Regions from separate parts of the Isoptericola sp. NPDC019571 genome, predicted to be linked through region 3. Evidence: riboswitches for the same ligand, from Rfam matches in the RefSeq annotation. Region 3 holds a riboswitch; each other region holds the start of a gene.
What was found. A riboswitch is a leader RNA that binds a small molecule or an ion and turns the genes downstream of it on or off. The one in region 3 is predicted to bind thiamine pyrophosphate.
Positions count from the first base shown of each region.

Region 1: it holds a riboswitch for thiamine pyrophosphate, as region 3 does, so the genes downstream of both, thiO (glycine oxidase ThiO) here and ACH443_RS13320 (thiamine ABC transporter substrate-binding protein) in region 3, are expected to answer to the same signal.
Region 2: it holds a riboswitch for thiamine pyrophosphate, as region 3 does, so the genes downstream of both, ACH443_RS11730 (bifunctional hydroxymethylpyrimidine kinase/phosphomethylpyrimidine kinase) here and ACH443_RS13320 (thiamine ABC transporter substrate-binding protein) in region 3, are expected to answer to the same signal.

Region 1 is NZ_JBIRXZ010000008.1:93,576-103,531, forward strand. Features, by position in the region: gene ACH443_RS14800 (PspC domain-containing protein) at 1-546, shown strand, start outside; gene ACH443_RS14805 (hypothetical protein) at 546-1,163, shown strand; gene ACH443_RS14810 (hypothetical protein) at 1,225-1,926, opposite strand; gene ACH443_RS14815 (glycosyltransferase family 4 protein) at 2,061-3,233, shown strand; gene ACH443_RS14820 (hypothetical protein) at 3,359-3,919, shown strand; gene guaA (glutamine-hydrolyzing GMP synthase) at 4,070-5,677, opposite strand; gene ACH443_RS14830 (OmpA family protein) at 5,728-6,441, opposite strand; gene ACH443_RS14835 (hypothetical protein) at 6,438-7,106, opposite strand; gene thiE (thiamine phosphate synthase) at 7,249-7,932, opposite strand; TPP riboswitch at 7,964-8,066, shown strand; gene thiO (glycine oxidase ThiO) at 8,056-9,309, shown strand; gene thiS (sulfur carrier protein ThiS) at 9,306-9,551, shown strand; gene ACH443_RS14855 (thiazole synthase) at 9,585-9,956, shown strand, end outside.
Region 2 is NZ_JBIRXZ010000005.1:319,140-329,095, forward strand. Features, by position in the region: gene ACH443_RS11725 (ABC transporter ATP-binding protein) at 1-898, opposite strand, end outside; gene ACH443_RS11730 (bifunctional hydroxymethylpyrimidine kinase/phosphomethylpyrimidine kinase) at 1,330-3,030, opposite strand; TPP riboswitch at 3,021-3,151, opposite strand; gene ACH443_RS11735 (hypothetical protein) at 3,286-3,939, shown strand; gene ACH443_RS11740 (YcnI family protein) at 4,029-4,838, shown strand; gene ACH443_RS11745 (copper resistance protein CopC) at 4,835-5,482, shown strand; gene ACH443_RS11750 (hypothetical protein) at 5,661-7,112, shown strand; gene ACH443_RS11755 (acylphosphatase) at 7,180-7,458, shown strand; gene ACH443_RS11760 (class I SAM-dependent methyltransferase) at 7,448-8,152, opposite strand; gene ACH443_RS11765 (class E sortase) at 8,217-8,957, shown strand; gene ACH443_RS11770 (hypothetical protein) at 8,983-9,144, shown strand; gene ACH443_RS11775 (LacI family DNA-binding transcriptional regulator) at 9,161-9,956, opposite strand, start outside.
Region 3 is NZ_JBIRXZ010000006.1:282,681-292,636, forward strand. Features, by position in the region: gene ACH443_RS13290 (PrsW family intramembrane metalloprotease) at 1-526, shown strand, start outside; gene ACH443_RS13295 (DUF6069 family protein) at 489-959, opposite strand; gene ACH443_RS13300 (sensor histidine kinase) at 1,124-2,365, shown strand; gene ACH443_RS13305 (response regulator) at 2,362-3,063, shown strand; gene ACH443_RS13310 (ABC transporter ATP-binding protein) at 3,076-3,873, opposite strand; gene ACH443_RS13315 (ABC transporter permease) at 3,873-5,675, opposite strand; gene ACH443_RS13320 (thiamine ABC transporter substrate-binding protein) at 5,651-6,724, opposite strand; TPP riboswitch at 6,796-6,900, opposite strand; gene ACH443_RS13325 (DUF4235 domain-containing protein) at 7,060-7,326, shown strand; gene ACH443_RS13330 (PAS domain-containing protein) at 7,358-8,137, opposite strand; gene ACH443_RS13335 (sulfite exporter TauE/SafE family protein) at 8,288-9,214, opposite strand; gene ACH443_RS13340 (RrF2 family transcriptional regulator) at 9,399-9,854, opposite strand; gene ACH443_RS13345 (AGE family epimerase/isomerase) at 9,851-9,956, opposite strand, start outside.

The DNA.
Region 1 (9,956 bases), on a different contig from region 3:
GGGCTCGGGCTCGTCGTGACCGGCCTGCGCGGCCGGCGTGGCGGCGGCCTGACGTTCCTCGCGATCCTCGCGCTGATCGCCGGCGTCCTCACCTGGCCCTTCGCCGGGGACCGCAGCTCCTGGGAGTTCTGGGACGCCGCGCCGCAGCAGTCCGGCGCGGCCGCGGTCGTCAGCGACGGCACCCTGCACCCGACGACGACCGCCGAGGCCGAGGAGGGCGTGCACGTGCGCTTCGGCGACGCCACGGTCGACCTCACCGACCTCGACCTGTCCGACGTCCCGCTGGACGACCCCGTCGTCGTCCCCGTCACGATCTCCGCCGGCAACGCGACCGTCCTGATTCCCGACGGCACAGCCGTGGAGGCCGACGTCGAGGTCATCGCGGGCAACGCCGAGTGGTTCGTGGACGGCCAGGACCGCTCCGTCAACACCTACACCAACGGTCCCGTGCGGTTCACCAACGAGGAGGCTCGCCAGGCCGATGGCGCCCGCCTGCTGCTCGACGTCGGCGTGCGCGCCGGCAACCTGACCATCGAGGAGTCCTGATGAGCGACGACAAGTCCACCACGCCCGGCCCCGAGCCGGACGAGACCCAGGCCCTGCCGGCCGCGGACGAGACGCAGGCCCTGCCTGCGGCCGACGACACCCGGGCGCTGCGCGCGGCCGACGAGACCCAGGCCTACCCCGCCTCGGGCGACACCCGCGCGTTCCCGGTGGCGGGGCCGGACGACCCGCTGTCGATCTTCGACCAGCCGGAGCGGCCCGCGGAACCCGCCGTCACCGAGCACGGGCCCACCCAGCCGGCGGCGACCGCGCCGGAGACGCCCGCCCCCGGCTACGGCGCCGCCGCGCCCGAGCCGACGCTCGAGCCGGCCTCGTCGGGGTGGGCCTCGTCCGAGCCGGCGGAGGCGGCGCCCGCGCCCCCGGTGGCGCCCGTCCCCGTGGACGAGCCGCCGGCCAGCACCGGCCCGCGGGCGAGCACGATCGTGTGGGGCTTCCTCGTCGTCGCCTTCGGCGTGGGCCTGGTGGCCAACGCCGCGGGCGCGCACATCGACGTCGAGCTGGCCGCGATCGTGCTGCTCGCCGCGGCGGGCGCCCTGCTGGTGATCGGCTCCGTGGTGAGCGCGGTGCGCCGCCGACGCCGCGCGACGACCGCCCGCTGACGCGCACGACGACGCGGCGGTGACCATCGGGTCACCGCCGCGTCGTCGTGCGGGTCGGGCCTCAGGCCGACGGCGAGCCGCTGCCCCCCGCCGGCGGCGCGGCCGGAGGGTTCTCCGGCGGCGTCGAGGGGGACGCAGACGGCGGCGTCGAGGGAGGCGTCGACGTCCCGGCGGAGGGCGCCTCGGGAGCCGTGCGCGTGCTCGGCCGCTCGGGCGGCGCGGCGGGCGTCGTCGGGGCCGACGGCCGGTCGGGCTCGACCGGGTCGGCGCGGTGCGCGGCGTGCGACAGCCCGCCCTCGGACGTGAGCGAGGGCGAGTCGATCACCACCTGCGGCCCGCCGGCGAGCTTGCGTAGCGCGCTCCCGAGCAGGATGAACACGATGCCCAGGCCGATGACGAGGGCGCAGACGCCGAACGCCACCACCGACGTGAACAGCGACGCGCGCAGGAACGACGCGTCCATCACGCTGTCGCGGACGGGGTCGTCCTGGTCGAGCTGGGCATAGGTCTTCCCGTCGGCCATCTCGGTGGCGTGCTTGTCGATCACCTCCGCCTGCGCGTACGCGGTGAACGGTCCGGCGACGTGCTGGCCCGCGAACATGTTGGCGTCCTCGGAGACGGTGATCTCCTCGGCGGAGAGGGTCTGGGAGACGACCACCCAGACGCCCACGCCGAGCACGATCATGACGATGCCCGCGATGACGGTGATCATCCCGATCCCGCGGACGCCCTTGGTCGGATGAACGGTGACAGTGCTCGACATGTCGCACCTCTCCTCAGGTGTGTGCCGTGGCGCGTGCGCCAGAGGTCCCGCTCCTCGCACGGTAGCGCCAACGCACGCCCTCGGCTCGGCGAAGCCGCAGGTGGCCGCGCCGCTGCCGATGGCAGGATGAGCCGGTGCGCATCGTCCACGTCTCCGACTCCTACCTGCCGCTGCTCGGCGGCATCGAGACCCAGGTGGCCCGGCTCGCGCGCCGGCAGGCGGAGGCCGGGCACGACGTCGAGGTCATCACCACGACGCCGGCCGCCCCCGGCGACCACGGCCTGACGACGTCGACCGACGGCGACGGCGTCGTCGTGCACCGCGTCGCCGCCCGCGTGCCGGGGGGCTTCCCCGTCCACCCGCGCTCGACGGCGCACGTGCTGGCGCGGCTGCGCGAGCTCGAGGGGGACGGGCGGCGCCCGGACGCCGTGCACCTGCACATGGGCGTGCTCGCCCCGACGGTCGAGCTGGCGCTCCGCCCGGTGACCCGGCTCGGGCTGCCGGCGCTGCTCACCGTGCACAGCGTGTGGGGCGGCTGGGATCGCGCGTTCGGCGCGCTCGACCGCGTGACCCGGTGGTCGTCGTGGCCGGTCCAGTGGTCCGCGGTGAGCGAGCTGACCGCCGCTCCCCTGCGCCGTGTCGTCGGGCGACGACTCGCGCCCGACGCGGCGGCGGGTCGCGTGTCGGTGCTGGGCAACGGCATCGACGTCGACGCCTGGCGGCTGCCGCGCGTCGAGCGGGGCGAGCGGGCGGAAGGGCGCGAGGTGCACGTCGTGTCCGCCACCCGGTTCGCGCCGCGCAAGCGGGTGCTGCCGATGCTGGAGGCGATCGCCGCCGCGATGGAGAAGGCCCCCGGGCGCCTGGTCGCGACCATCGGCGGCGACGGCCCGCAGCTCGCCGACGCCCGCCGCTGGGTGCGCGAGCACGGGCTGGCCGACACGGTGCGGCTCGTCGGCCGCCTCACCCCGACCGAGCTCAAGCGCCTCTACGTGCGCGCCGACGTCTTCGTCGCCCCCGCGGTGCAGGACGCGTTCGGCATCGCGGCGCTCGAGGCCCAGGCCGCCGGACTCGCCGTCGTCAGCCGGTCGCAGTCGGGGGTCGCGGAGCGCCTGGTCGACGGGCGCGACGCCCTCCTCGTGGACGACGACGCGGCGATGGCCGGCGCCCTCGTCCGCCTCGCCGACGACCCCGCCCTGCTCGACGCGATCATCGCCCACAACCGCTCCGCCGAGCTCGCGACGTCGTGGCCGCGCGTGCTCGCCGACGTCGACCGCGCGTACGAGCGCGCCGCATCGCTCGTCCGCTGACCGAGGCGGCGTCACCGCAGGTCACGGGCACGTCGTTGCTCGGGCGTATCAAGATCGCCCGCTCCGCGCTCCCCCCACACCGTGACCGGCGACGAGGGGATCGCCGGCAGACGTGAGGAGCGAAGATGACCATCACGACGCAACGACGCAACGTCCGCGCCCGGCTCGCCGCCGTCGTCGGCGGGCTCGCCGCGATCACCGCGCTGGGGGTCGCGGGTCCGACCGCGACGGCCGCGCCCGCGGACGACCTGGCGCCGGTCCAGGTGCAGCGCGTGGACAGCGACGCACCGGTCATGGTCGAGGACCTGAAGATCTCGGCCACGGCTGCCAGCACCACCTACTACTGCGCCGTCCTCGACGGGACCTTCGGCTGCAAGAACGCGAAGCCGGGGACCGGGCTGGTCGTCGCACGGTTGTACCAGAACAAGGACTACGGCGGCTTCCAGGTCGTCGTGTTCAACCCGAAGTACAAGGTCGGCTGCACGTCGGGCACCGGGGACAACGAGGGCGGCGCCAACCTCGGCACCGCGCTGTCCAACCGGATCAGCTCCGTCAAGACCTACAACGGCTGCGACGTGCGCCTCTACAACGGCAACAACAAGACGGGGGCGTACACCGGGTTCATCGACAAGGACAGCTACCTCGGCAGCTTCAACGACCGGGCGAACTCGTTCCGCATCTCCTGACACATCCACCAACGGGAACGGCGGCGGGCACTTCCGCCGCCGCCCACCCGTGTCGGTGGGGGCGGGACGTCGTGTCGTGAGAGCCGAGCGAGGAACGAGCGAATCATTCGAACGACACGACGTCCCGCCCCCGCCGACGCTCGACCACACTCACTCCCACTCGATCGTGCCCGGCGGCTTGCTCGTCACGTCGAGCACCACGCGGTTGACCTCGCTCACCTCGTTGGTGATGCGGGTGGAGATGACGGACAGCACGTCGTAGGGCAGGCGCGTCCAGTCGGCCGTCATGGCGTCCTCGGAGGACACGGGGCGCAGCACGATCGGGTGGCCGTAGGTGCGGCCGTCGCCCTGCACGCCGACGGAGCGGACGTCGGCCAGCAGCACGACGGGGCACTGCCAGATCTCGTCGTCCAGGCCGGCCTTGGTGAGCTCGGCGCGCGCGATGGCGTCCGCCTGGCGCAGCGTCTCGAGGCGCTCCGCCGTCACCTCGCCGACGATGCGGATGCCGAGGCCCGGACCCGGGAAGGGCTGGCGGGAGACGATCTCCTCCGGCACCCCGAGCTCGCGGCCGACCGCGCGGACCTCGTCCTTGAACAGGGTGCGCAGCGGCTCGACCAGCTCGAACTGCAGGTCGTCGGGCAGGCCGCCCACGTTGTGGTGGCTCTTGATGTTGGCCGCGCCCTCGCCCCCACCGGACTCGACGACGTCCGGGTAGAGCGTGCCCTGCACGAGGAACTTGACCTCCTCGCCGTGGGCGCCCGCCTCGGCGACGATGTCGCGCTGGGCGTCCTCGAAGACGCGGATGAACTCGCGGCCGATGATCTTGCGCTTCGTCTCGGGGTCGCTCACGCCCGCGAGGGCGGTGAGGAACCGCTCCTTCTCGTCGCGGATGATCAGCTTCACGCCCGTGGACGCGACGAAGTCGCGCTCGATCTGCTCGACCTCGCCCTCGCGCAGCAGGCCGTGGTCCACGTGCACGCAGGTGAGCTGGTCGCCGACGGCGCGCTGCACCAGCGCGGCGGCGACGGCGGAGTCCACGCCGCCGGACAGGGCGCAGATGACGCGCGCGTCGCCGACCTGCGCGCGGATCGCGGCGACCTGGTCGGCGATGACGTTGCCGGCCGTCCAGTCGGGCGCGAGCCCCGCGCCCTCGTAGAGGAACTTCTCCAGCACGGCCTGACCGTGCGCGGAGTGCTTGACCTCGGGGTGCCACTGCACGCCGTACAGGCGGCGGCCGGTGTCCTCGATCGCCGCGACGGGCGAGCCTGACGACGTCGCGAGCACCGTGAAGCCCTCGGGCGCCGCGTGCACGGAGTCGCCGTGGCTCATCCAGGTGGTCTGGTGGTCGGGGGTGCCCGCCAGCAGCACGCCGGCCTCGCACACCTCGACCTCGGTGCCGCCGTACTCCCGCTGCCCCGTCTGCGCGACGGTGCCGCCCAGCGCCTGCGCCATCGCCTGGAAGCCGTAGCAGATGCCGAGCACCGGCACGCCGGCCTCGAACAGCGCCGGGTCCACGAACGGCGCGCCGGTGGCGTACACCGACGACGGGCCGCCCGACAGGATGATGGCCGCCGGGTTCTTGGCGAGCATCTGCTCGGTGGTGAACGTGTGCGGCACGATCTCGGAGTAGACGCGGGCCTCGCGCACCCGGCGCGCGATGAGCTGCGCGTACTGGGCGCCGAAGTCGACGACGAGGACCGGTCGCGGCGTGGGCGCCAGGTCGGCGGTGGTGGGGGTGTCGGTGGCGGGAGACGTCACCGAGCCATCGTAGCCGCCGGACGGTACCGCTCCCGGGCCCGTCCCACGGGTCACGCGGTGGGGTAGGTCACCTCGACGCGGCGGTTGAGCGCCCGCCCCGCGGGGTTGTCCTGGCCGTCCACCTCGTTGTCCGCGACCGGGTCCGCCTCGCCGTGGCCCTCCACCTTCAGCGTGAGGTCCGGCCGCTCCGCCGCGAGCACGTCGGCGACCGCGTTCGCGCGCTGCCGGGAGAGCGTGAGGTTCTTCGCGTCCGTGCCGATCGAGTCGGTGTACCCGTCCACGCGCACCGTCGCGTCCTGCGGGATGTCCGCCGCCAGCCTCGCGACCGCCTTCGCCGCCTCCGGCGTCAGCGTCGCCCTGCCGAAGTCGAACAGCAGGTCGGACGTGAGCGTGACGACCGTGTCGTCCTTCTTCTCCTGCCTCTGCTCCAGAGTGATGGTGGAGTCCGCGGCGTCCAAGGCGAACGTCGAGTCGCCCGCGCGCAGGTCGACCGTGGCGTCCGTGCGCATCGCGTCGGTGGTCTCCGCGGCCTCGACGGTCGCGTCCTGCTCCGCGAGCGCTGCCCGCGCCTCCTGCATCAGCTCCGGGTCGGCCGTCGGAGCGGCGCCCGACGACGGGCTCGGCGACGCGCTCGGCTCGGTCCCCGCCACGGCCGGGCCGGCAGCACCCGGGGCGAGCAGCGCGGCGAGCAGCGCGGCGAGCAGCGCGGCGAGCAGCGCGGCGAGCGCCGCGACCACCGTCCCCCGCTGCCGTCGAGCCGTCACTTCGCGGCGCCGTCGACGTAGGTGACCGTCACGTCCGTGAACAGCGGCAGCCCCTCGGCGGGCAGGACGTCCACCGTCGCGGGCTCCCCCTCCGGCGCGGGCAGCACGGCGGACACCTCGATGGTGCCGTGGTTGGGGAACTTGAAGGCGTGCTTCTCGAGAGGGGACACGAGCATGGACTCACGGCACTTGATCTGCGCGACCGCCGCCTTCGTCGAGTCGTCGGTGTCCTCCTGCCAGGCACCCTCGGTGCAGAACGGCCGGTACGCCTTGAGACCCGCCCGGTCCGTCATGGTCGTGCTGGGTTCCACGCTCATGTCGTACCAGCTCGCCCCCGCGTCGGCGGGCGACGCGTCGTCGTCCCAGCGCAGCGCCCAGCGCACCGTCGTCGTGCCGCCGGCCACCTCGACCGCCCGCAGCGACACGGTCACCTCGCCGCCGAGGGCCGCGTCCGAGCCGTGCGGCGTCGCGATCTTCTGCTCCGCCATCACCTGGTCGGCGACGGACGCCGTGCCAGGATCCGCGGCCGCCTCGGCCTCCGGGGTGGCCGATGCGGCCGTTCCAGACGTCCCGCCCTCCTCCTCGGCGCCCCCGCCGGTGCACCCGGACAGGACGAGCAGGGCGCCGGCGAGCAGCAGGGCGGACGTGCGGGCACGAGGGGACATCGACTTCTCCAGGGCTCGGGGGGCGCGACTCGCCCCGGCGCGAGGCGGGGCGAGCTCACTGTGGCACACGCCACCCCCGCCGGGTATCACCCGCGAGGGGGAGCACTCCCCATCCCGGGGCGTGCCCGGATGGGCCGGCGGGTCAGCCCAGCCGCTCGCGCAGCTCGCGGGCGGCGCGCTCGGGGTCGGGCGCCTGCGTGATCGCCCGCACGACGACGACGCGCGACGCTCCGGTGTCGAGCACGGCGTCCAGGCGCTCGCCGTCGACGCCGCCGATGGCGAACCACGGCGTCGTCGGGCGGGTCGCCGCCACCTCGCGCAGCAGGTCGAGCCCGACGGCCGCGCGGCCGGGCTTGGTGGGCGTGGCCCACAGCGGGCCGACGCAGAAGTAGTCGACGTCCGGGTCGGCCTCCGCCGCGGCGGCCTGGTCCGCGGAGTGCGTGGACCGGCCGAGCACCGGCGCCGGCCCCAGCAGCGACCGCACGGCGGGCACCGGCAGGTCGCGCTGCCCCATGTGCACCACGGGCGTCCCGGTGAGCTGCGCGACGTCGGCCCGGTCGTTCACCGCCCAGAGCGCGCCGTGCTCCGCGGCGACGCGGGCGACCACCTCCTGCAGCTCGAGCTCGCGCGCGACGTCGAGCGTCTTGTCCCGCAGCTGCACGACGTCGACGCCGCCCGCGAGCGCTGCGTGGAGGAAGTCCTCCAGGTCGCCGCGCTCCTCGCGGGCGTCGGTGCACAGGTACAGGCGGGCGTCGGCGAGGCGGGCGCGGGGCGCGTCGGGAGCGGTCTCCGGGGCGGCACCGTGGTCGGGCGCGGTCGTGGTCACGCCGGTCAGGGTAACCACGGCCCGGGTTACAGTGGCCGCGCACGGGAGCCCCGCTCGGGGCTGAGAGGGCGTAGGAGCCGACCGTCGAACCTGATCTGGGTCATGCCAGCGAAGGGAGCGCACATGCCCACGCCCAGCAGTCCGTCCGACGCCCTGTCCGGCACCCTGTCCGGCACCCTGTCCGACACCCTGTCCGACATGGTCGTCGTGGGCGGCGGGATCGTCGGCCTCTCCGTGGCCTGGCGCGCCGCAGCGAGCGGTCTGTTCGTCACCGTGCTCGACCCGTCGCCCGGCGAGGGCGCCACCCGCGCCGCGGCGGGGATGCTCGCGGCTGTCAGCGAGTCCGACTTCGGCGAGCGGGAGCTCGCCCGCCTCAACGTCGCCTCGGCCGCGCTCTGGCCCGACTTCGCCGTCCGCCTGGCCGCGGCGACCGGGCGCGACGTCCCCCTGCTGCGCGCCGGGTCGCTCGCCGTCGCGTACGACGCCGACGACCTCGCCCTGCTGCGCCGGGTCCTGGCGCTGCACCGGGAGTGGGGCCTCGCCTCCGCCGAGGTCTCCGTGGCCGACGCGCGGCGGCGCGAGCCGTACCTCGGGCCGCGGCTCGCCGGGGCGGCCGTCGTCGAGGGCGACCTCGCCGTGGACCCGCGAGGGGCGCACGCGGCGCTCGTCCAGGCTCTCGGCGGCGCCCTCGTGCGCCGCGCGGCGGCGCGGCTCGAGCGCGACGGCGCGGGCCGCGTCGTCGCGGTGCACGACGACGCGGGCGCGCGCCACGCCGCGGGCGCGGTCGTCGTCGCGACCGGCGCGGTCGCGACGGCGTCGCTGCTCGACGGCGTGCCCGACGTGCGTGTCCCGGTGCGGCCGGTGAAGGGCGCCACGCTGCGCCTGGACGCCGGCCCGGGCCTCGCGCTCGAGCACGTGGTGCGGGGCACCGTGCAGGGGCGGCCGGTGTACGTCGTGCCGCGGGGTCCCGGTACCGGCGCGGGGCCCGGCACCGGGCCGAGCCACCGGGAGATCGTCGTCGGCGCCACCAGCGAGGAGCGCCCCGACGACCGCCGCGCCGAGGCGGGCGGCGTGTTCGCGCTGCTGCGTGACGCCCGCGCGCTCGTGCCCGGCATCGACGAGGCCGCGCTGGTCGACGTCACGCCGCGCGCCCGCCCGGCCACCCCCGACAACCTGCCGCTCGTCGGCGCGACCGCGGTGCCCGGCCTGCTCGCCGCCGTCGGGCACGGGCGCAACGGGGTGCTGCTCGCCCCGCTCACCGCCGACGCGGTCGTGGCCGTGCTGACCGGAGCGCCTCCCCCCGACCCGGCGCTGTCCGCCGCCGACCCGCGCCGCTTCGCGCCCGCCGCCCGTCTCCCCGAAGGAGCCGCCCGATGACCGCCGCCCCCGCCACCCGCACCGCCGTCGTGAACGGCGAGGCCTACCCGCTCGACGGGCCGCACGGCGACGGCGTCGAGGCCGTCGTCGCGGCCCTCGTGCCCGCGTTCGTCGCCGACGGCTCCGTGCAGGGCATCGCCGTCGCCGTGAACGACGCCGTCGTCCCCCGCGGCCTGTGGGCCGGCACCCGGATCGCTCCCGGCGACCGGGTCGAGATCGTCACCGCCGTCCAGGGCGGCTGACCACGAAGCCTGACCACGAAGCACGGAGGAAGCATGACCAGCACGCACGCCGCGGCCACGTCCCGCCCGCTCGCGCACCCGCTCGTCGACCCCCTGGTGGTCGCCGGCACGGAGATCGGCTCGCGCCTCGTCATGGGCACGGGCGGCGCGTCGAACCTCATGACGCTCGAGGACGCGCTGGTCGCGTCGGGCACCGGGCTCACCACGGTGGCGATGCGCCGCGTCGCGGTGCGCCCGGGCGGCGCGGGCGCCGAGGACGGCGGCATCTGGGGGCTGCTGGAGCGGCTCGGCATCCGCGCCCTGCCCAACACGGCGGGCTGCTTCTCGGTCACCGAGGCCGTGCTCACCGCCCAGCTCGCGCGCGAGGCGTGCGGCACCGACTGGGTCAAGCTCGAGGTCGTCGCC
Region 2 (9,956 bases), on a different contig from region 3:
TCACCTCGAAGAAGCGGTCGACGGCGGTGCGCGCGTTGAGCGTCATCGACAGGGTCATCCCGAGGTCGACCACGGGGCCGTTGATCACGGCCGTCGTCAGGAAGAAGGCGACGAGGCCGCCGACGGTGATCTGCCCCTGGGCGGCGAGCACCGTGCCGAGCACGAGGCAGACGGCCAGCGTGACCTCGGGGATGAGCTGCAGCGACGTGGTGACGGTGGCCTGGTTGCCCGCCTTGCGGATCTCCGTGCGACGCAGCTCCTCCGCCTGGTCGGTGAACGAGTCGAGGGCGTCGCGCCCGCGGCCGAACGCCTTGAGCACGCGGATGCCGTGCACGGACTCCTCGACCGTGGTGGCGAGGTCGCCCGACTGGTCCTGCGACAGGCGTGCGATGACGCGGTACCGCCGCGAGAAGCGGAACGCGATGACCGTCACCGGGATCGCGCCCGCGAGGTACACGAGGCCGAGCCAGCCGGCGGTGGCCAGCAGGATGCCCACGCCGACCACGATCGTCACGATGCTGACGACGAGCTGCAGGACGCCGAAGACCAGCCAGCGGCGCAGCAGGCCGAGGTCGCCCATGATCCGGCTCAGCAGCTGCCCGCCGGGCCACCGGTCGTGGAACGCGACAGGCAGGTCCTGCAGGTGGCGGAACAGCGCCATCCGCAGCTCTGCCTCGACCCGCGTGCCGGGGTACATCACGAGGTTGCGGCGCAGCAGGACGAACCCGGCCTCCGCGATCCCCAGCACGAGCACGAGGAGCACCGGCACCACGAGGGCGCCGAGGTCGTGGGCGGCGGCGCCCTCCGCGAGGGGGCCCTCGACGAGGGCCTGCAGCACGCGGGGGATCGCCAGCGCGGCGAGGCTCGCGCCGAGCGCCGAGAAGAGGCCGCCGACCATGCGCGGCAACGCGGGCCGGACGTACGGGTAGAGCCGGCGCACGGACGCGAACGTGGAGAGCTCGGAGCCCGCGGGGGCGACGGCCGCCACGGGGGCGACGGCGGCCGCGGGGGCGGCGCCCGGCCGGCCGGGCGGGCCCTCGGCGCGACCCGGCGGCGTGCCGGGCGCGGCGGGACGGCGGGGAGCGGAGGAGGCGGGGCTCCTCCTGGGACTTTCGGAGGGATCGGCGCGGCGTGCGCCTCGGCTGCGGCTGCGCGAAGTGCGCTTCGTGTCGGGCATCACATCCATTCTGTCACTCGCCTCCGACACGCTTGCCCCGATCACGCGGTGGGTCCCAGAACCGGGTCACCGCTTACCGCCGCGTGATCCCGCCGTCCGGCAGGACGGCGGGGCCCGCGACCGGCCCCACGACGGGGCCGGCGAGGCTGCGGTCAGCCCACCGCGACGCGGTCGGCGGGGCGCCCGTCGACGTCCTCGGCCGCGCCTTCCGTGCCCGCTGTGCCGGGGAGGCCCGTCTGGTCGAAGAACGCCAGCTCGTGCTCGCACGCCGCGCGGAACGCCGCCGCCATCCGGTCCCGGGTGGACGCGTCGGACGCCGCGGCGGCGCGGCGCAGGATCGCGACGGCCTCCCGCGTCGCGCCCGCGAACGCGTCGTCCGCGTAGGTGCCCAGCCACTCAGCGTACGGGTGGCCCGCGTGGTTGCGGGCGGCCAGCCGCTCCCCCACGTCCTGGTAGATCCAGTAGCAGGGCAGGACGGCGGCCACGAGGGTCGCGTAGTCGTCGCCGGCCGCGCGCAGGTGGTCGAGGTAGGCGGCCGTCGTGGCGCTGGCGGGCACGTCCTGCGGCTCCCCGCCCAGCCAGCGCGTGTGGAGGTCGAGCTCCGTCACCAGGGCGCCGTGCGCGCCACCGGCCCAGAACGCCTGCTCGGCCCGCGTGGGCGCGAGCTCGCTCGCCCGCGCGAGGCAGCGCGCGTAGTCGCGCAGGTAGAGCGCGTCCTGCTCCAGATAGGTGCGGAAGTGGTCGGGGTCGAGGGTCCCGTCGCCCAGCGACCGGACGAACGCCAGGTCGTCGATCGCGGCACGCACGTCCGCGGCGTCGTCCCACCACCGGGCGACGACGTCCTCCGCGCCCGCACCGGCCGCACGGGACGGCGCCTGGGGTTCCGCGCCGCCCGCGCGCAGCCCCACCAGGTGGTCGACGGGGCCGTTCCCGCCGCCGACGCGCAGGGCCTCCCCCGCCCGGATCGCCGCGGTCAGCCAGGCCTTCGTGCCGCGCAGCGCCTCCGCCCAGTCGCCCGTGCGCGCGTACCGGGCGGCCAGCCCGCTGGACAGCGAGCAGCCGGTGCCGTGGGTGGAGGTGCTGGTCAGGCGCGGGCCGGGGAGCTCCACGAGCACGCCCTGCGGGCCGACGAGGGCGTCCGGGGCGCCCTCCTCCCTCGCGTCCGGACGCGCGAGCAGGTGGCCGCCCTTCGCCACCACCAGGACCCCGTGCCGGGCGGCCAGCCGTCGCGCCTGCTCGAGGGCGGCGGGCCAGTCCGCGGCGGGGGGCTCCTGCGCGAGGACCGCGAGCTCGGGCAGGTTCGGCGTCACGACGTCCACCCGGCCGAGCAGGTCCCGCACGGCGTCCTCGGCCGCCGGGTCGAGCAGCCGGTCCCCGCTGGTCGCCACCATGACCGGGTCCAGGACGACGGCGGGGCGCGCGGTCGTGCCCGACCGGTCGGACGTGGCGTGCGACAGCGCGTCGAGCCACGCGGCCACCGCCCGGGCCACCGGGGCCGAGGCGAGCATCCCGATCTTCACGGCGTCGACGGTCACGTCGTCGGTGACGGCGTCGAGCTGCGCGGCGAGGAACGCGGGGGGCGGCACGTGCACGTCGCGCACGCCACGGGTGTTCTGCACGGTCAGGGCCGTGACGGCGGCCATCCCGTAGCCGCCCGCGGCCGCGATCGACTTGAGGTCGGCCTGGACGCCCGCGCCCCCGGACGGGTCGGACCCGGCGACCGCCAGGACGCGGGGCCTGCTGCCCGTCCGGAGCGCCCTCGTCGGCGACGAGACGGGAGCGGGGGCGGCGTGAGCAGGGGTGGTGCTGCCGGCGCGGCCGGCGGAGCTGTCTTCAGGTGCGCGCGCACTCATGTCGACATCCCTTCGCTAGTACGAGCTAGATCAGGTTCGACGGGTGTGTTCTCAGCGCCCGCCGGCCGGCCGTGACGAAGTCGCGGCGATGACCGGTCGGGACGCACCCCGTGTCGTGGCGCCCACCGTAGCCCAGGTCGGCACCGGCGGGTCCGGCGTCCCGCGCGGGTGCGTCGTTCCTGGCTCCGCCGTCGTCCGGGCGGCCGCCCGGGGCGAGACTGCAGGTCCCGGCCGACGCCGCGGTAGGGTGCGGGGGTGCCCGTGGTCGTCCGTCGTGTGCGCGAGCTCCTCGTCGCCGGCACGACGCTCAGCATCGCGGCCGCCGCCCACCTGCTGGCCGGCGGCGCGCTCCCCGGGGCACCCCTCGCCTGGCTCGTCGTCGCGGCGCTCACGGCGCCGCTCGCGGTGTGGACCGCGCGCCGCAGGCTGACCCTCCGGCGCCTCCTGCCGGCGATGGTCGCGCTGCAGCTCGTCCAGCACACGACGTTGTCCGTGCTCGGCGCGGCGGGCACGGGCGCTCCCTCGGCACCGCTCCCGACCCCGGGCACCACCCTGGACGGGCACGCGCTCCACGCCATGGGCCCGGGCTCCCTCGCGCCAGCGACGGGCGGCGGGCTGCTGCATCACGCGGGCGACGCCGGGACGACGTCCTGGATGCTCGCCGCGCACGCCGCCGCGGTGCTGCTCACCGCCCTGCTGCTCGCGGCGGGCGACCGGGCGGCCCTCACCGTCGTCGGGCACCTGCGGCACGTCGCGCTCCTCGTGCAGGAGCCGCCGGCGCTGCCGGTGGTCCGCGAGCCCGCCGTGGTCGTCGGGCGCACCTGGCGCCCCCACCCGGCCCGCGTCCGCCGGCGCACGCCCCCACGAGGACCCCCTCTGCTCCCGGGCGCCCTCGCGCGCGCCGCCTGACCCTGCCCTGGTCCGTCGTCGGACGGGGGCGGGTCCCTCGCCGTCCCACGACCGCCTGACACACCTGACAGCCAGGAGCAGAAGAACCCATGTCCAGGACCACCCCTGTCATCACCCGTGCCCTCCGCCCGCGCCGCCTCGTCGGCGCGGCCGCGCTCGCCCTCCCCGCCCTCGTGCTCGGCGCGACCGCCGCGTCCGCGCACGTGACCGTGACCCCCGACGCGGCCGAGGCCGGGTCGTACGCCACCCTCACCTTCAAGGTCCCGAACGAGTCCGCCGAGGCGTCGACCACCGCGGTGCAGGTCGACCTGCCCACCGACACCCCCTTCACCAGCGTGTCCGTCGAGCCCGTGCCGGGCTGGACCGCGAAGGTCACCCAGGCGCCCCTGCCCGAGCCCGTCGAGGTGCACGGCACCACCGTCACCGAGGCGCCGGCGAGCATCGAGTGGACCGCCGACGACGCCGACGCCGGCATCGCGCCGGGCGAGTTCCTCCGGTTCACCGTGTCGGCCGGCGCGGTCCCGGACGGCGTGGCGGAGATCGTCCTCCCCGCCACCCAGACCTACTCCGACGGCGAGGTCGTCGCCTGGGACCAGGAGGCGTCCGGCGACGCCGAGCCCGAGCTCCCGGCCCCTGTCCTGCAGGTCGTCCCGGCCGCCGAGGACGGCGGCCACGGCGCGGCGTCGGCGGCCGGTGCCGGCGACGCCGCCACGGACGCGCACACCGACGCGGCGGCCGAGGACGGCGGCTCCGGCACCCTCCCGCTCGCGCTCGGCGCCGCGGGCCTCGGGCTCGGGCTGGTCGGCGCCGTCACCGGCGTGACCGCCCTCGCCCGGACGCGCGCACGGGCCACCGACACGGACGGCACGGACGGCACGGACGGCACGGAGCAGCGATGAGCGCGCCGGACGGCCGCCCCGCCGCGCGACGCGCCCTCGCCGCGGCCGGGTCCTTCGCGCTCGCCCTGGGCCTCGGCGCGGCCGGCGTCGTCGGCGCGGCGGGGCCCGCGAGCGCCCACAACGTCGTCGTCGGGACCTCGCCCGCCTCGGGGACGACCGTGACCGAGCCGCCGGAGTCCGTCGACGTGACGTTCGACGACGTGGTGCTCGACCTGTCCGCCGAGGGCTCCAGCACGGTGATCACCGTGACGGACGCCGACGGCACGGACCACGCGACGGGGTGCCCCACGACGCAGGACCGCACCGTGTCCGTCCCCGTCGCGCTGGGCGAGGGCGGCGAGTACACGGTCGACTGGCGGATCGTGTCGGCCGACGGGCACCCCACCAGCGGCGAGTACTCGTTCACCTACGAGCCGCCCGCCGGGACCGAGGCGGCCCCCGCGGCGGACGTGACGCCGTGCGCCCCGGCCGGGGGCGCGGACGAGGCGTCCGACGGTGCCGCGGAGGGCGCGTCGGCCGCCGCGGACGCCGGGGGCGGCGACGCCTCCGAGCTGGTCGTGGTGCTCGGCATCGCGGGCGGCGTCGTCGTGCTCGCCGGCGCGGCGGTGCTGGTGGCGCTGCGGCTCGCCCGACGTCGCGGCTGACGCGCCGCACCCGCGACCTGTCAGGGCCAGGGCCGGAATGACCGCCGCGCCCTGGCCCTGACGGGTCGCCGTCGTGATGCTCCCGGGCGTCCGCGTCGTCGTCGGGTCGTCGTCGGGTCGTCGTCGGGTCGTCGTCGGTCGTCCCCGGACCCCGCCGGAGCCGCCTACGATGCCGAGCATGGATGCGGGGCAGATCGTCGGGATCGTGACGGGCCTGGTCGTGGTGGTCGTGCTGGTCACGGCGGTGGTCTTCTGGGCGGCACGACGCCGCAGGGCGGCGCGCGGGCGGGCACAGGACCTCGAGGCGGAGCTGCAGCGCCTCGGCCTGGAGGCGGGCTCCGCCCTGGTGCGCGCGGACGAGCGGGCCCGCCTCGCGGAGGACGAGCTCGCCTTCGCCCAGGCGGAGCTCGGCGACCGGGAGACGCGCGAGCTCGCGCCCACGCTGCGGCGGGCACGCGAGCGCCTCTCCGAGGCGTTCCACCACAACCAGCTCCTGCACGACCACGTCCCGGACACCGACCAGCAGCGCCGGGAGTGGTCGGCGCGGATCGTCGACCTGTGCCGGTCGGCCGACGCGTCCTTGGACGAGCTCGACCGCGGGCTCGCCGCCCTGCGGCAGACGGTCCGCTCGACCCCCGACGCCGTCGACCGGGTCGACGCCGAGCTGGCCCGGGTGCGCGAGGCCGTGCCCGCGGCACGCGCCGACCTCGAGCGGCTGCGCGAGCAGTACGCCGAGCGGGCCCTGCTGCCCGTCGCGGACAACCCCGAGCAGGCGGAGCGCCTGCTCGAGTTCGCGGGTCGCAGCACGGCGGCGGCCCGCAAGCGCCTCACGACCCAGCAGGTCGCGGAGGCCGGTGCCGCGGCCCGCGCGGCGGAGGAGGCCGTGCGCCGCGCCGAGGGGCTGCTGCGCGCCGTCGACGACTACGAGGCCGAGGCGCTGCGCGCGGAGGCGGCGCTCGGCGCGATCGTCGCGGAGTCCCGTGCCGAGCTCGCCCAGGCGCGCGCGCTCCCGGCGGCCCAGCGGGCGGGGCGCATCGACGGCGCCGTCACCGCGCTCGAGGACGCCCTCTCGGCGCTGCCCGCCCCGGGCGACCCGGGCGACCCGGTGGGCTCCCTCACCCGCGTCCGGGAGGCCAACACCGCCCTCGACGACGCCGTGGCCGAGCGGGCGGAGCGCGACGAGCGCGCGCGCCGGGCGGCGTCGCGGCTCGGGCCCGCGCTCGACGACGCCGAGCGCCAGCTCGCGGCGGCGCGGTCCGTCGTCGACGACTACCGCGCCCCCGTGGGCCCCGACGCCCGCACGCGCCTGGCCGAGGCCGAGCGCGAGGTGGCGCAGGCCCGCGCCGCGGAGGACCCCGAGCGCGGGGTGGCCGCCGCCCGCCGGGGCGCGGCGCTCGCCGCGGAGGCCGCGACCCTGGCGCACCGCGACATCGCCCGGTCGGGCCAGGGGCAGCGCTGGGACGGCGGCTACAACGGCGGACCGGACGGGTACGGCGGGGGGTACGGCTGGCAGGGCGGCCGCCGCCCTGGCGGCCGGGGCGGCTCCGACGTCTTCGGCGCCGTCCTGGGCGGGATGGTGCTGGGCGGTATCCTCGACGACATCGGGGACATCGGGGACATCTTCGACTGACGTGGACGGCGCCGCCGGGGTACGCGCGGGGGACGACGGCGCGGGGACGGCGAGCACGGGAGGGCGGATGACCACCACGGTGCGGCGGCGGGTGCGGGTGCACGGCCGCGTGCAGGGCGTCGGGTTCCGCTGGTCGACCCGCGAGGCGGCCCGCCGGGCGGGCGTGGGCGGGCTCGTGCGCAACCTCCCCGACGGGACGGTCGAGGCGGAGGTCGAGGGCACGCCCGACGCGGTGGACGCGATGCTCGCGTTCCTCCGCGAGGGCCCGCCCGGGGCCCTCGTCACGGGGGTCGACGTCGAGGACGTGCCGCCGGTCGGCGAGACCGCCTTCGACGTCAGCGGCTGACGCCCCGCACGGTGGCCGGCACGCGCGCCGCCACGAGCTCGACGACGCCGGCCCGGGTGCGCGCGTGCTCCTCGATCGCGAGCCCCCGGTCGAGCACCCACCGCATCGGCCGGCGCCGGAAGTGCTCCCCGGCCAGCGGGACGCTCACCGCGTCCGCGAGCGCCTGCAGCGCCCGCACCGGCCAGGCGCTCGAGGCGACGTGGTCGGCCAGCAGCAGCAGGCCGCCAGGGCGCAGCACCCGCGTCATCTCGGCGAGGGCCGCGCGCTCGTCGGCGATGCCGCACAACGAGAACGTGCACACGACGGTGTCGAACGCGGCGTCGGGCAGGTCGAGCGCCTGCGCGTCGCCGACGCGGAGGTCGGCGTCCGGGTCGATCCCGAGCCCCAGGCGGGCGGCGCGGCTCCGCGCGACGTCGAGCATCCCGGCGCTCTGGTCGACGCCCACGTAGCCGTCGGGCCGGGCGGTCACCGCGGGCGGGAAGTGCTCGAGGTTGAGCCCCGTGCCGACCGCGACCTCGAGGGTGCGGCCCTCGGCCAGCGCGCAGAGCCTCTCCCGCACGCCGGGGAACATGCGTCGCTCGGCGGCCGTGAACGCCCGGTCGTAGCCCGCGGACTCGCGGTCCCACCGCCGCCGCAGCCGCGCCGCACGCCCGCGCTCTGCGCGCCCGTGCTGCGCGCCGTCGTCGCTGGTCACCGCCCCAGGTTCCCACGGCCGCCGGGACCCGCGACAGGGCCGCGGACCACGTAGCATTTCGCAGGTGACGAGTCCCACCCATGCCCGACCCGCCCGACGCCGCGGCGCCGGCAGCGCGATCGTGGGCGGCGTCGGCGAGATCCTCATCACTCTCGGGGTGGTGCTCGGGCTGTTCGTCGTCTGGCAGCTGTGGTGGACGTCCGTCGAGGCCACGGCCCAGGCCCAGCAGGTCATGCAGGAGTTCGAGGCGACGCTGCCGCCCGCCAACCCCGAGCCCGCCGAGCTGCGCACGGACGACCCGCCGGTGCCCGACGCCGTCGGCTACGGGGAGACGATCGGCACGCTCATCGTGCCCGCCTGGTACGGCCTGACGAACAACGCGATGCCGATCGCGGAGGGCACCGGCATGGACGTGCTCGACCGGGCCATGGCGGGCCACTACGAGACGTCGCAGCAGGTGGGCGACATCGGCAACTTCGCGCTCGCCGGGCACCGGCGCACGCACGGCAACTCGTTCCGGCACGTCGACAAGCTGGAGGAGGGCGACCAGATCATCGTCGAGACGGCGAAGACCTGGTACGTCTACGAGGTCACCGACCACGAGATCGTCACGCCCGACCAGGTGGACGTCGTGGCGCCGGTGCCCCACCACCCGGACGAGAAGCCCACCGAGCGGCTGCTGACGCTCACCACGTGCCACTCGCTCACCCTGGGCGAGTACGGCAACGACCACCGCTGGATCACGTACGCGACCTTCGTCGGCTGGATGGACCGCGCCGACGGCACCCCCGACCAGGTGCGCTGACCGGTCCGCTGGAGCTGGAGACGACATGTACGCGTGGATCTTCCACCACCTGCCGGGCAACGTGTTCTGGCGCGTCCTGCAGTCGCTGGTGCTGGTCGCCGCCGTCGTGGCGGCCCTCTTCCTGTGGGTGTTCCCCGCGATCGCCCCGTACCTCACGCTGCTGGAGGGCGACCCCGCGGTGGGCTGACGCCCGGCCCGACCACTCAGCTGCTCGCGCGCACCACCAGCTCGGGGTCGAACAGCACCTCCTCGGGCGCCGACGCGGGGTCGTCGATCTCCCGCAGGAGGATCTCCGCGGCGGTGGTCCCGATGGCCTCGGCCGGCTGGCGCACCGTGGTCAGCGGGACGGCGCCGGTGGTCGCGAACGGGATGTCGTCGTAGCCCACGAGCGCGACGTCGTCCGGCACCCGCACCCCGCCGTCCAGCAGGGCGCGCACGAGGCCGAGGGCGTGCATGTCGTTGCCGGCCAGGACGGCGTCCGGTCGCCGGCCGGGGGCCGCCGCGGCGATGCGGCGGCCCACCTCCGCGCCCTCGGCCATGCCCAGGTCCGCCGAGTGCACGACCTCCAGCGTCGCCCCCGCGGTGCCGTCCACGACCTCCTGCATCCCGGCGAGCCGCCGGCGGACCTGCTGCACCCGGGCCCGGCCGGTCGCCGCGAGCAGCCTGCGGCGGCCGCCGTCCACCAGGTGCTGCGCCGCGAGGCGGCCGCCCTCCCGGTGCCGCAGCGAGACGGTCGACAGCCGCCCGGCCGGGTCCTGCTGGTCGACCACCACGACGGGGCTGCCGCGGTCCTTGCGCGCCGTCAGCGCGACCATCTGCGCGTCGTGCGGGGCCACCACCATGCCGTCGAAGCGCAGCTGCTCGAACAGGGCGACGAGGCGCTCCTGCTGGTCGGGCGACTCGTGGGTGCTGCCCGTGACGAGGGTGAGGTCCGCGCCCGCGACCACGCGCTCGACGGCGGTCACGACGTCCGCGAAGAACGGGTTGGACGCGTTGATC
Region 3 (9,956 bases):
GGGGATCGCGACGGCCGCGCTCGCCCCGCGCGGCTGGGCCCGGGTGTGGCCCGTGCTCCTCGGCCTGCTCGGCGCGATGACGTACCACGCGCTGTGGAACGGCGCCGCGTCGCTCGGCGTCGAGGCCGTCGTCGCGGTGTACCTGCTGGGCCTGGGGGTCGTCGTCGGGCTGCTCGTCGTCGTGCGTCACGACCGCGCGCGCATCGTGGCGCTCATCGGGCAGCACCTGCCGCAGTACGGTCCGCTGGGCGTCGTCGCCCTGCCGGACGTCGTGATGCTCACGTCGCTGAAGCGCCGCCGCCGGGCCCGGGCCCAGGTGCGTGCCGCGGGCGGCCCCGGCCCGGCCCGCGCGATGCGGGACTACCAGCAGGCGGCGACCGAGCTGGCGATGCTGCACCGCCGCCTCGACCGCGGGCTGGTGGACCGGGCCGCGTTCGAGCGGCAGCGCGGCCCCCTGCTCGCGCTCATGCTCGCGGCACGGGACGTCGTCACGCCGCTCTGGCGCCCCGAGGCTCCGCCCCGCTGAGGCCCACCATGATCACGCCGCCGACGGCGAGGTGCTCCAGCAGGAGCAGCACCGTCGCGCCGGCGTTCTCGGCACCCAGCGGGCCCAGCAGGGACACCAGCAGGACGGCGCCGCTCAGCACCAGCCACGCCGTGCGGCCGCCTTCCGGGCGGCGCAGCAGGAGGGCGCGGACGCCCCAGCCACCCAGTGCCGCCGTGAGGCTCGTGGCGATCACCAGGGAGATCGTGACCTCGAGGGTGCCCGACCCGGCCCGGACCTGGGGGTCCACGCCGGCCAGCGTGCCGACCAGGAAGACCACCGCCCCCGTGAGCACGGCACCCACCACGACCGTCCGCGGACGGTTCCACCACGCCCGGTCGCGCCACGTGCGCCCCGCCGGTCCTCGCGGCGTGCGGCCCTGCGTCCCGCCGGTCCTGTTCGTCGTGGTGTCCATGTCGTCCCCTCCTCGGCGCCGGCACCCTGCCGGCACGACGACGTTCCCGCGCGGCGTGCCTGCCGCGCGCCCTGCCGCGGTCGGTCGTCGCCTGGTCGCCGGTCGGGACCACCCCCGACTTTCGACGGTGTCGCGGTGCGACCGCCCGCCGTAGCGTCCCGGTCATGACGTCCACCGGCACCACCCCGCAGCCCGCCGTCGTCGGCCCCCGGCCGGCCGGCGTCCCGGGCCCGCCGCCCGCCCAGGGACCCCCGCCCGTGCCGCGCGGCGTCGTCGCGACCGCCTGGGGGCTCGTCGCCGTCCTCACCGCCGCCGCGACTGCGGCCGTCGTGACCGCCGCACCGGACACCTCCGTCGTCGGCACGACGCCGCAGGTGCCCGCCGTCGTCGACGTCGCCGTCGCGCTCGCGTCCCTCGCCCTCGTCCCGTTCCTGTTGACGCGCCGCAGCGTGCCCGCCGCGCTCGCGCTCGCCGCCCTGGCCGCCGTGTCGGGGGCGGCGACTCCCGCGGCGACCGTGGGCACGCTGCAGGTGGCGCGCTGGTACCCGGTCCGCACCGCCGCGTGGGTCGCGGGGGCGGGGATCCTGGGGCACGCGGTCCAGGCGCTGTGGCGTCCGGTGGGCCTGCCGCTGGGCTGGTGGCTCCTGTGCGACGTCGCGGTCCACGCCGCGCTCTTCGGCTGGGGCGCGTACGGGCGCGAGCGGTCCCTCGTGCTGTGGTCCCTGCGCGACCGGGCGCGCCGCGCGGAGGCCGAGCAGGAGCGGCGGGTCGCGGAGGCGCGCACGGCCGAGCGCACCCGGATCGCCCGCGAGATGCACGACACCCTCGCGCACCGCCTCTCGCTCCTGGCTGCCACCGCGGGCGCGATGGAGTACCGCCCGGACGCCGACCCGGCCGCGCTCGCCGCCGCCGCGGGGCGGGTCCGCGCGGGCGTGAGCGACGCGCTCGAGGACCTGCGGCAGGTCATCCGCCTGCTCCGCGCCGGCCCGGACGACCTCGGCCCCGTACCCGGCCTCGACGACGTGCGCCGGCTCGTCGACGACTCCCGCGCCGCCGGGACCGACGTGACGTACGAACGCACGGGCGACGACGTCCCGCCGGCCACGGTCGCGACGGCCGTGTTCCGGGTCGTGCAGGAGTCGCTGACCAACGCGCGCCGGCACGCGCCGGGCGCGGCCGTGCGGGTGACCGTCGCGACCGCTCCGGGCGAGGTCCGGGTGCGGGTGGTGGACGACGGCGCGGCACCGGGCGCCGTCGCCCCGGACGGGGTGGGCACGGGCACGGGGCTGGTCGGGCTGCGCGAGCGCGCCACGCTGCTGGGCGGCACGCTGGCCACCGGGCCGAGCTCGGGCCCCGACGCGTCGCGCGGCTTCACGGTGGAGGCGTGGCTACCGTGGGACGCGTGACGACGACGCCCGGGCCCGGCCCGCTCCCCGCCACCGGCCCCGTGGACGAGACCCCCGTGCGGATCGTCCTGGTGGACGACGACGCGCTGGTGCGCGCGGGCCTGCGCCTCATGCTCGACGGCGCGCACGGGATGCGGGTCGTGGCGGAGGCGGCCGACGGTGCGGAGGTGCCCGGCGTCCTGGACGCGCACCCGGCCGACGTCGTGCTCATGGACCTGCGCATGCCGGGCGTGGACGGCATCGCGGCCACCCGGCGGGTGCGCGCCCGCCCGTCGCCGCCGGCCGTCGTCGTGCTCACCACGTTCGACACCGCCGAGGAGGTGGGCGGGGCGCTGCGCGCCGGGGCCGCGGGCTACCTGCTCAAGGACATGCCGCCCGCCCGCATCGCCGCCGCCGTCCACGCGGCCGCCGCGGGCGAGCCGGTGCTGGCGCCCGACGTCGCGCGGCGGCTGATGGCCGCCGTCGCCGGCTCGGACGGGTCGCGCGACCGCGCCCGCGCCGCCCTGGACGCGCTCACCGCCCGCGAGCGGGACGTCGCCGTCGAGCTCGGCCTTGGCGCGTCGAACGCCGACATCGCGGCCCGGCTCTACCTCAGCGTGCCGACCGTGAAGGCGCACGTGTCGAGCGTGCTCGAGAAGCTCGGGCTGGAGAACCGCACGCAGGTCGCCCTGCTCGTGCACGACGCCGGCGAGGCATGAGCGCAGGCCCTGTCAGCCCCGCACGGGCTCCTCGGGGCGGCCGGGCACCGGCACGTCGCCGTCCGCGGACAGCCCCAGGAACTCCGCGACGCGCGGACTCGCGGGCGCGCGCAGCAGCACGTCGGGGGCGTCCACCTGGAGCAGCTGCCCGGCGTCCATGACGGCGACGCGGTCGGCGACGGTGAAGGCCTCGTCGTGGTCGTGCGTGACGAAGACGGCGGTGGTGCCGGTGGCCTGGAGGGTGTCGCGGACGTCGACGGCGAGCCGCTCGCGCAGGCGGCGGTCGAGGGCGGACAGCGGCTCGTCGAGCAGCAGCAGCCGCGGGCGGGGCGCGAGGGCCCGGGCGAGCGCCACGCGCTGCTTCTCCCCGCCCGACAGCGTCGCGACGGACCGGCGTTCGTAGCCCGCGAGCCCGACGTCGGCGAGCAGCTCGGCGACCCGCGCGGCCCGCTCGGCACGCGGCACGCCCAGGGTCTCGAGCCCGTAGGCCACGTTACGGCCGACGTCCCGGTGCGGGAAGAGCTGGCCGTCCTGGAAGAGCAGGCCGAAGTTCCGGCGGTGCACGGGCACGCCCGCGAGGTCCGCGCCGTCGAACGCCACGGTGCCGCCCGCGAGCGGCTCCAGCCCGGCGACGGCGCGCAGCAGCGACGACTTGCCGCAGCCGCTCGGCCCGAGCAGCGCGACGATCTCGCCTGCCGCGACGTCGAGCGAGACGCCGTCCACCGCGACCGCCCCCGGTCGGCGGCGCGTGGCGCCGTACCGCACGACGGCGTCGCGCACGACGAGCCCCGTCGTCTGGCCCTGCTCCATCAGAACTCCCCTCCCGGCCGGTCGCCGCGCAGGCGCTCGGCCACCATCATGACGGTCGCGGTGAGCACGGCCAGCACCACGGACGCCGCGAGCGCCATCCCGTAGTTCTCGGCCCCGGGCCGCCCGATCAGCCGGTAGATCACCACAGGCAGCGTGGCCGTGTCGGGGCGGGCGAGGAACGACGTCGCACCGAACTCTCCGAGCGAGACCGCGAACGCGAACCCGATCGCCAGCCCCAGCGACCGCGCGCCCAGCGGGCCGTCGACGGTCCGCAGCACCCGCCCCGGCGCCGCGCCCAGCGTGGCGGCCGCCTCGCGCAGCCGCGGGTCGATGGCGCGCAGCACCGGCAGCATCGTGCGCACGACGAGCGGGATGGCGACGACGGCCTGCGCGATCGGGACGAGCGCGCCGGAGGTGCGCAGGTCGACGTCGAGCCCGAACGGCTTGTCCAGCGTGATGAGGAAGCCGAAGCCCACCGTCACGGCGGAGACGCCCAGGGGCAGCATGAACGCGGCGTCGAGCACCCCGACGGCGCTCCGCAGACCCGCCCGCCGCGGGCGACGCGACACGACGAGCGCCACGAGGCCGCCCACGACGACGGCGATCAGCGCGGCCCACGCCGCGGTGCGCAGCGAGTTGCCCAGTGCCTCCCAGACCGTGACGGTCAGGGCGTTGCGCCCGCCGGTGGTGCCGAGGGCCACGTAGTTGTCGAGGCCCCAGGAGCCGTCGGGAGCCCGCAGCGACCGCGTGACGAGCCCCGCCATGGGCAGCACGAGCAGCCCGGCGACCACGACGAGGGTGACGAGCGCCGGCACGACGTCCGTGCCGTCGGCACCGGTGCGCAGCCGCAGCCGGTGCGCGGACACGCTGTCGCTCGTGAGGTGCAGGGCCCGCTCCCGGCGCGCCCGGGCGCGGGAGCTGACCAGCAGCGCGCCGGCCACCACGACGAGCTGCAGCACCGACAGCACCGCCGCCGAGCGCAGGTCGAGGAACTGGGTGGTGCGCGTCCAGATCTCCGTCTCGATCGTGCCGTAGCGCAGGCCGCCGAGGACGAGGACGACGCCGAACGCCGTCGCGCAGAACAGGAAGACGACCGCGGCGGCCGACGCGATCGCCGGGCCGAGCGCGGGCAGCGTCACGGTGCGGAACGCGCGCCACGGCGTGGCGCCGAGCGCGCGGGCGGCCTGCTCGGCGCGCGGGTCGAGCCGCTCCCACATGCCGCCGACGGTGCGCACCACGACCGCGTAGTTGAAGAAGACCAGGGCGAGCACGATGCCCGCGAAGCTCTCCTCCAGGTGCGCCCAGCCGAGCGGCCCGCCGGGGGCGAAGAGCGCGCGGAACGCGACGCCGACGACGACGCTCGGCAGCACGAACGGCACGGTCACCAGGCCGCGCACGAGGGTGCGCCCCGGGAACCGGCACCGGTACAGCACGTACGCGCCGGGCAGGCCGAGCAGCACCGACAGCGCCGTGCCCGTGATCGCCTGGGCGAGCGTCTGCCCGACGATCCGCCACGTGCGCTCCTGGGACAGCACCTCTGCGAAGCCGGACAGGTCGAGCTCCCGCCCCGCCGCGGTCTCGGTGAAGAACCCCTGCAGGACGAGCGACACCACCGGCCACGCGAAGAAGACCGCGAGGAAGCCCAGCGGGAGCGCGACGGCCGCGCCCCAGCCGAGCCACGCGCCCCATCGGTCTGCACCCCGCCGGGCGGCGCGCCACCGCGCCGCCCGGGCTGCCGGGCGGGCGGTGGCGCGCGGGACGCGGGGCACGGGGCGCGTCAGCCGACGACCGTCGCCGTCCACTGCTCGATCCACTCGTCGCGGTGCGCGGCGACGTCGGCGGGCGCCACCTCGAACGGCTCGTCGGCCAGGGGCGCGAACTGCTGCCAGTCGGCGGGCAGCTCCACGCCCGGGTCCGCGGGGTACATGTACATCTGGCCGGGCACGTCGGCCTGGAACTCGGCGCTCGTCAGGAAGTCCACGAGCTTCTCGGCGCCCTCGGGGTTCTCGGCGCCCGCCAGCACGCCCGCGTACTCGACCTGCCGGAAGCAGGTGTCGAGCATCGCGCTCGTGGCGGAGGTCTTCCCGTCGTCGCTCACGGTGAACGCGGGCGACGTCGCGTACGACAGCGCGATCGGGCGCTGCCCGCCCTCGCCGGCGCCGGAGAAGTCCACGTAGTACGCGTCCTCCCAGCTCTCGGCCACCTTGAGGCCGTTGTCGCGCAGGTCGGCCCAGTAGGCCTCCCAGCCGTCCGCGCCGAACGCGCCGATCGTCGCGAGCAGGAACGCGAGGCCGGGGGACGACGTCGCCGGATTGGTCACGACGGTGAGGTCCGCGTACTCCGGCTTCGCGAGGTCCTCGAGCGTCGTCGGGGGCGTGACGCCGTGCTTCTCGAACCAGCCGTCGTCAAGGTTCATGCACACGTCGCCCACGTCGACCGGCGTCAGCGTGCCCGCCAGGTCGTCGGGCGCGTAGGCCGCGACCTCCGGGGCGAGGTCGGCCGGCTGGTACTCCTCGAAGACCCCGGCGTCGACGGCCCGCGACGCGTACGTGTTGTCCACGCCGAAGACGACGTCGCCCAGCGGCGCGTCCTTGGTGAGCACGAGCTGGTTCACCAGCGTGCCCGCGTCGCCCGGGGCCACCTGCTCGACGGTGAGACCGGACTCCTTCTCGAACGCGGCCAGGACGTCGTCGGAGACGGCGAACGAGTCGTGGGTGACGAGCGTGACCGTGCTCGACGCCGCGCCGCTCGCGTCGTCCGTGGGCGTCCCGCCGCACGCCGCCAGCAGCGGCAGCAGGGCGACGACGCCCGCGGTGGCGGCCGTGGTCCGGGCCGTGGTCGTGAGCTTCATGCTGTCCTCCTCAAGGTGCGAGAAGGGGGTCCTGCGGGCACCCGGCACCGTCGTGGTGCGGCCGTCCGCAGGGAACGAGATTCCCGACTTCCTCCACCGGTGCTAACCGGGTCAGGTTCGAGGGTCTGCGGCGGTCCGCACTCTCAGCGCCGGTGGGCGCTCCCCTGTCGTATCACCACGAGCCTACCCGCCGACGCCGCGCTACCGTGGTGCAGTCCTCGGCCTCGGGGTGTGACGTGCCTGACGTGCCGTGACGCCGTCCGGCGGCCGCGGACGCACGCGAGACGACGCGCGGTCGTGCCGCGGCCGCGCCGGGACCTACCGAGGGAGAGCACGTGACGGACACCGAGCAGCCGCTGGGCGTGAAGGTCGGCACGGTGGTGCTGACGATCGCCGCCGGATGGGTCGCGCAGAAGCTGATCGGGGTGGTCTGGGAGAAGACGACGGGCAGCGTGGCGCCCACCAACGTGGACGACGACGAGATCTCGATCATCCAGGCCGTCACCTTCGCGGCGGTCTCGGGCGGGGTCGCGGTGCTCGCGAAGCGCCTCGCCCGCAAGGGCGCCGTGCGCGCGGCGGCCCGGTTCGTCCCCGGCCGCTGATCCCCCGCTCCTGACGGGCCCGCCCTGCGGGTCAGTGGCTCGCGCGCGGACGCCGGCGGGCGAGCTGCGCGTCGTGCCCGTGCGGCCGGTCCACCGGCCGCACGGTGGCGAGCGCCTGGCTGAGCCGGTCCGCCGCGTCCTGGGCCGGCGGGGCGGACCGCACCACCTCCGCCGCCGTGAGCGCGGCGTCGCGGTCCCCGACGGGCCGCGCGAGCCCTTTCATCACCTGTTCGCCCGCCGACTGGGCGGAGATCCCGACCTGCGCGCCGGCGTCCGCGAGCACCTCGGTGGCGACCGACTCGTCCACGCCGCACACCGCCATGATGGCTCCCTTGGCCTGCTCGGCGGCCGCGGCCGCGACGAACGCTCGGGACACGGCCCGGTGCGCCTCGCGCTCCAGCGCGTCCCGCACGACCGGGCTCGCGTCGATGACGTAGCCGACGATCTGCGACGACGCGCCGTCGGCCCCGTGCCTTCCCTGTCCGGTCACGACGACGGTATGGGTGCGCCCGTGGTCGTCCACGACGCGGTGCGCCCCCGAGAACGGCCGCCCGGTGCCGAGCGCGACCACCGCCGTCCGGGAGAGCCGCTCGCGGTCGTCGGGATGCAGGTGGGCGCGCAGCACCTCCGGTCCCGGCGCGATCTTGCCCGGCTCGCGACCGAAGATCCGGAAGACCTCGTCCGACCACCACCACTCCCCCGTGGCGACGTCGACGCGGTACCGGCCGACGAGCAGCTGGCTCCCCGCACCCAGCAGCTCCGCGAGGGCGACGAGCTCGCGGCGCGGTGTGTCGTTGGTCGTGCTGGACATCGAGGCTCACCCCCAGTGCCGTGCAGCTGGGTCAGGCGCGCAGTTCTCCTGGCTTCACCACCGTACCGGGACGGCGCGACACCGCCACCGCACGGCGGGTGACGTGCGGTGGCGGTGTTGTCGGTGGCCTCGGCCGTGCCGGGGCAGGCGTCAGGCGACCGTCGTCGCCGCGGCCTCGGGGTGCTCGCCGGCCGCCTCGGCCCGCTCCGCCGCGACCGCCTTGCGGTGCTCGCGGAACGAGTAGGCGACGGCGGCGGCCCAGCCGACCGCGATGAGCCCGAGGACGAGACCCCGCACGCCGTCGCTCACCGGGAACTCGTCGAGGCTCAGCAGGGTGCGGACGTTGGTGAGCACGATGATCCCGCCGACGGCGGAGCCGAGGACGCGCGGCGGCACCAGGCGGACGAGCCACGCCGCGATCGGCGCCGCGATCAGGCCGCCGATGAGCAGCGCCAGGGCCCAGGTCGGGTTGATGCCTGCGGTCCCGAGGCCGAAGAGGAAGCCGAGGCTCGCGGCGACGGCCACGAAGAACTCGCTGGTGTCGATCGAGCCGATCACCTTGCGGGGCTCCATGCGGCCGCTCGCGAGGATGGCGGGCGTGCCCACCGGCCCCCAGCCGCCGCCGCCCGTGGCGTCCATGAACCCGGCGACCAGGCCGAGCGGGGTGAGGAACCGCTTCCGGAGCGGCTGCCCGAGGCGGTCCGTGCGCAGCCCGCGGAGCGTGAAGCGCAGCAGCACGTACAGGCCCAGCCCCAGCAGCAGGATCGACATCAGCGGCTTGGCGATCTCGGTCGACAGCCACGAGAGGAAGGTCGCGCCTGCGAACGCGCCGACCGCACCGGGGATGCCGATCTTGGTGACGACCTTCCAGTCCACGTTCCCGAACCGCCAGTGCGACGCACCGGACGCCAGCGTCGTCCCGACCTCGGCGAGGTGGACGGTCGCCGACGCGGCCGCGGGGTTGGTACCGATCGCGAGCAGCAGGGTGGTCGAGGTGACGCCATAGGCCATGCCCAGGCTGCCGTCGACAAGCTGCGCACCGAGGCCCACGAGGGCAAGGAGGACGAGAGTCCGCACGGGGGTTCCCTCCGTTTCGGCGCGGCAGCGGGTCCGCCGCGTCTGCAGTGAAGTTACCCGATCGGCTCTATCGGATTCAACGGTCTCAAGAATCTGTCTGCATGCTGAGACGCGCCTTCCGGGGTCGGCGCGGGCCGTGCCGCGCCCCGACCGCCCCGTGCCGGTCAGGCCGCGGGAGCGGGGCTCACGGGTTGATCCACGCCGATTCCTGCTCGGTGAGCCGGCGCACGACGTCGGGGATCGTCCCGGCCGCGAGGTCCGCCAGGGTCACCTGTTCCAGCACGGCCCGGACGTTCACGCGCAGCGCCACCCACACGTGCAGCAGCGACGCCGCCGCGCCCGTGTACTCCAGGTCCGAGGGCCGCGCGTCGCGCACGAAAACCAGCGGCCCGTCCACGGCGCGCACGACGTCGGCGACGGTGACCTTGTCGGCCGGACGGGCCAGCACGTACCCGCCGCCCGCGCCGCGACGGCTCGCGACGATGCCCTCGCGCCGCAGGTCGCTCAGGATCGCCTCGAGGAAGCGGTGGGGCACCTGCTGCGCGCGGGCGAGAGCCTCGGCCGGCACGGGGCCCTCGCCGGACGCGGCGAGCTCGGCGGCCGCCCGCACCGCGTAGTCGGCCTTCGCGGAGATCCTCACGAGGTCGTCACCGCGTCGCCCAGTCGCGTGCCGGCCAGCAGCGGCCCGGCCTCCCGGGCGGACGCCGCGAACGACCCGGTGAGGGGCAGGTCCGGCAGGATC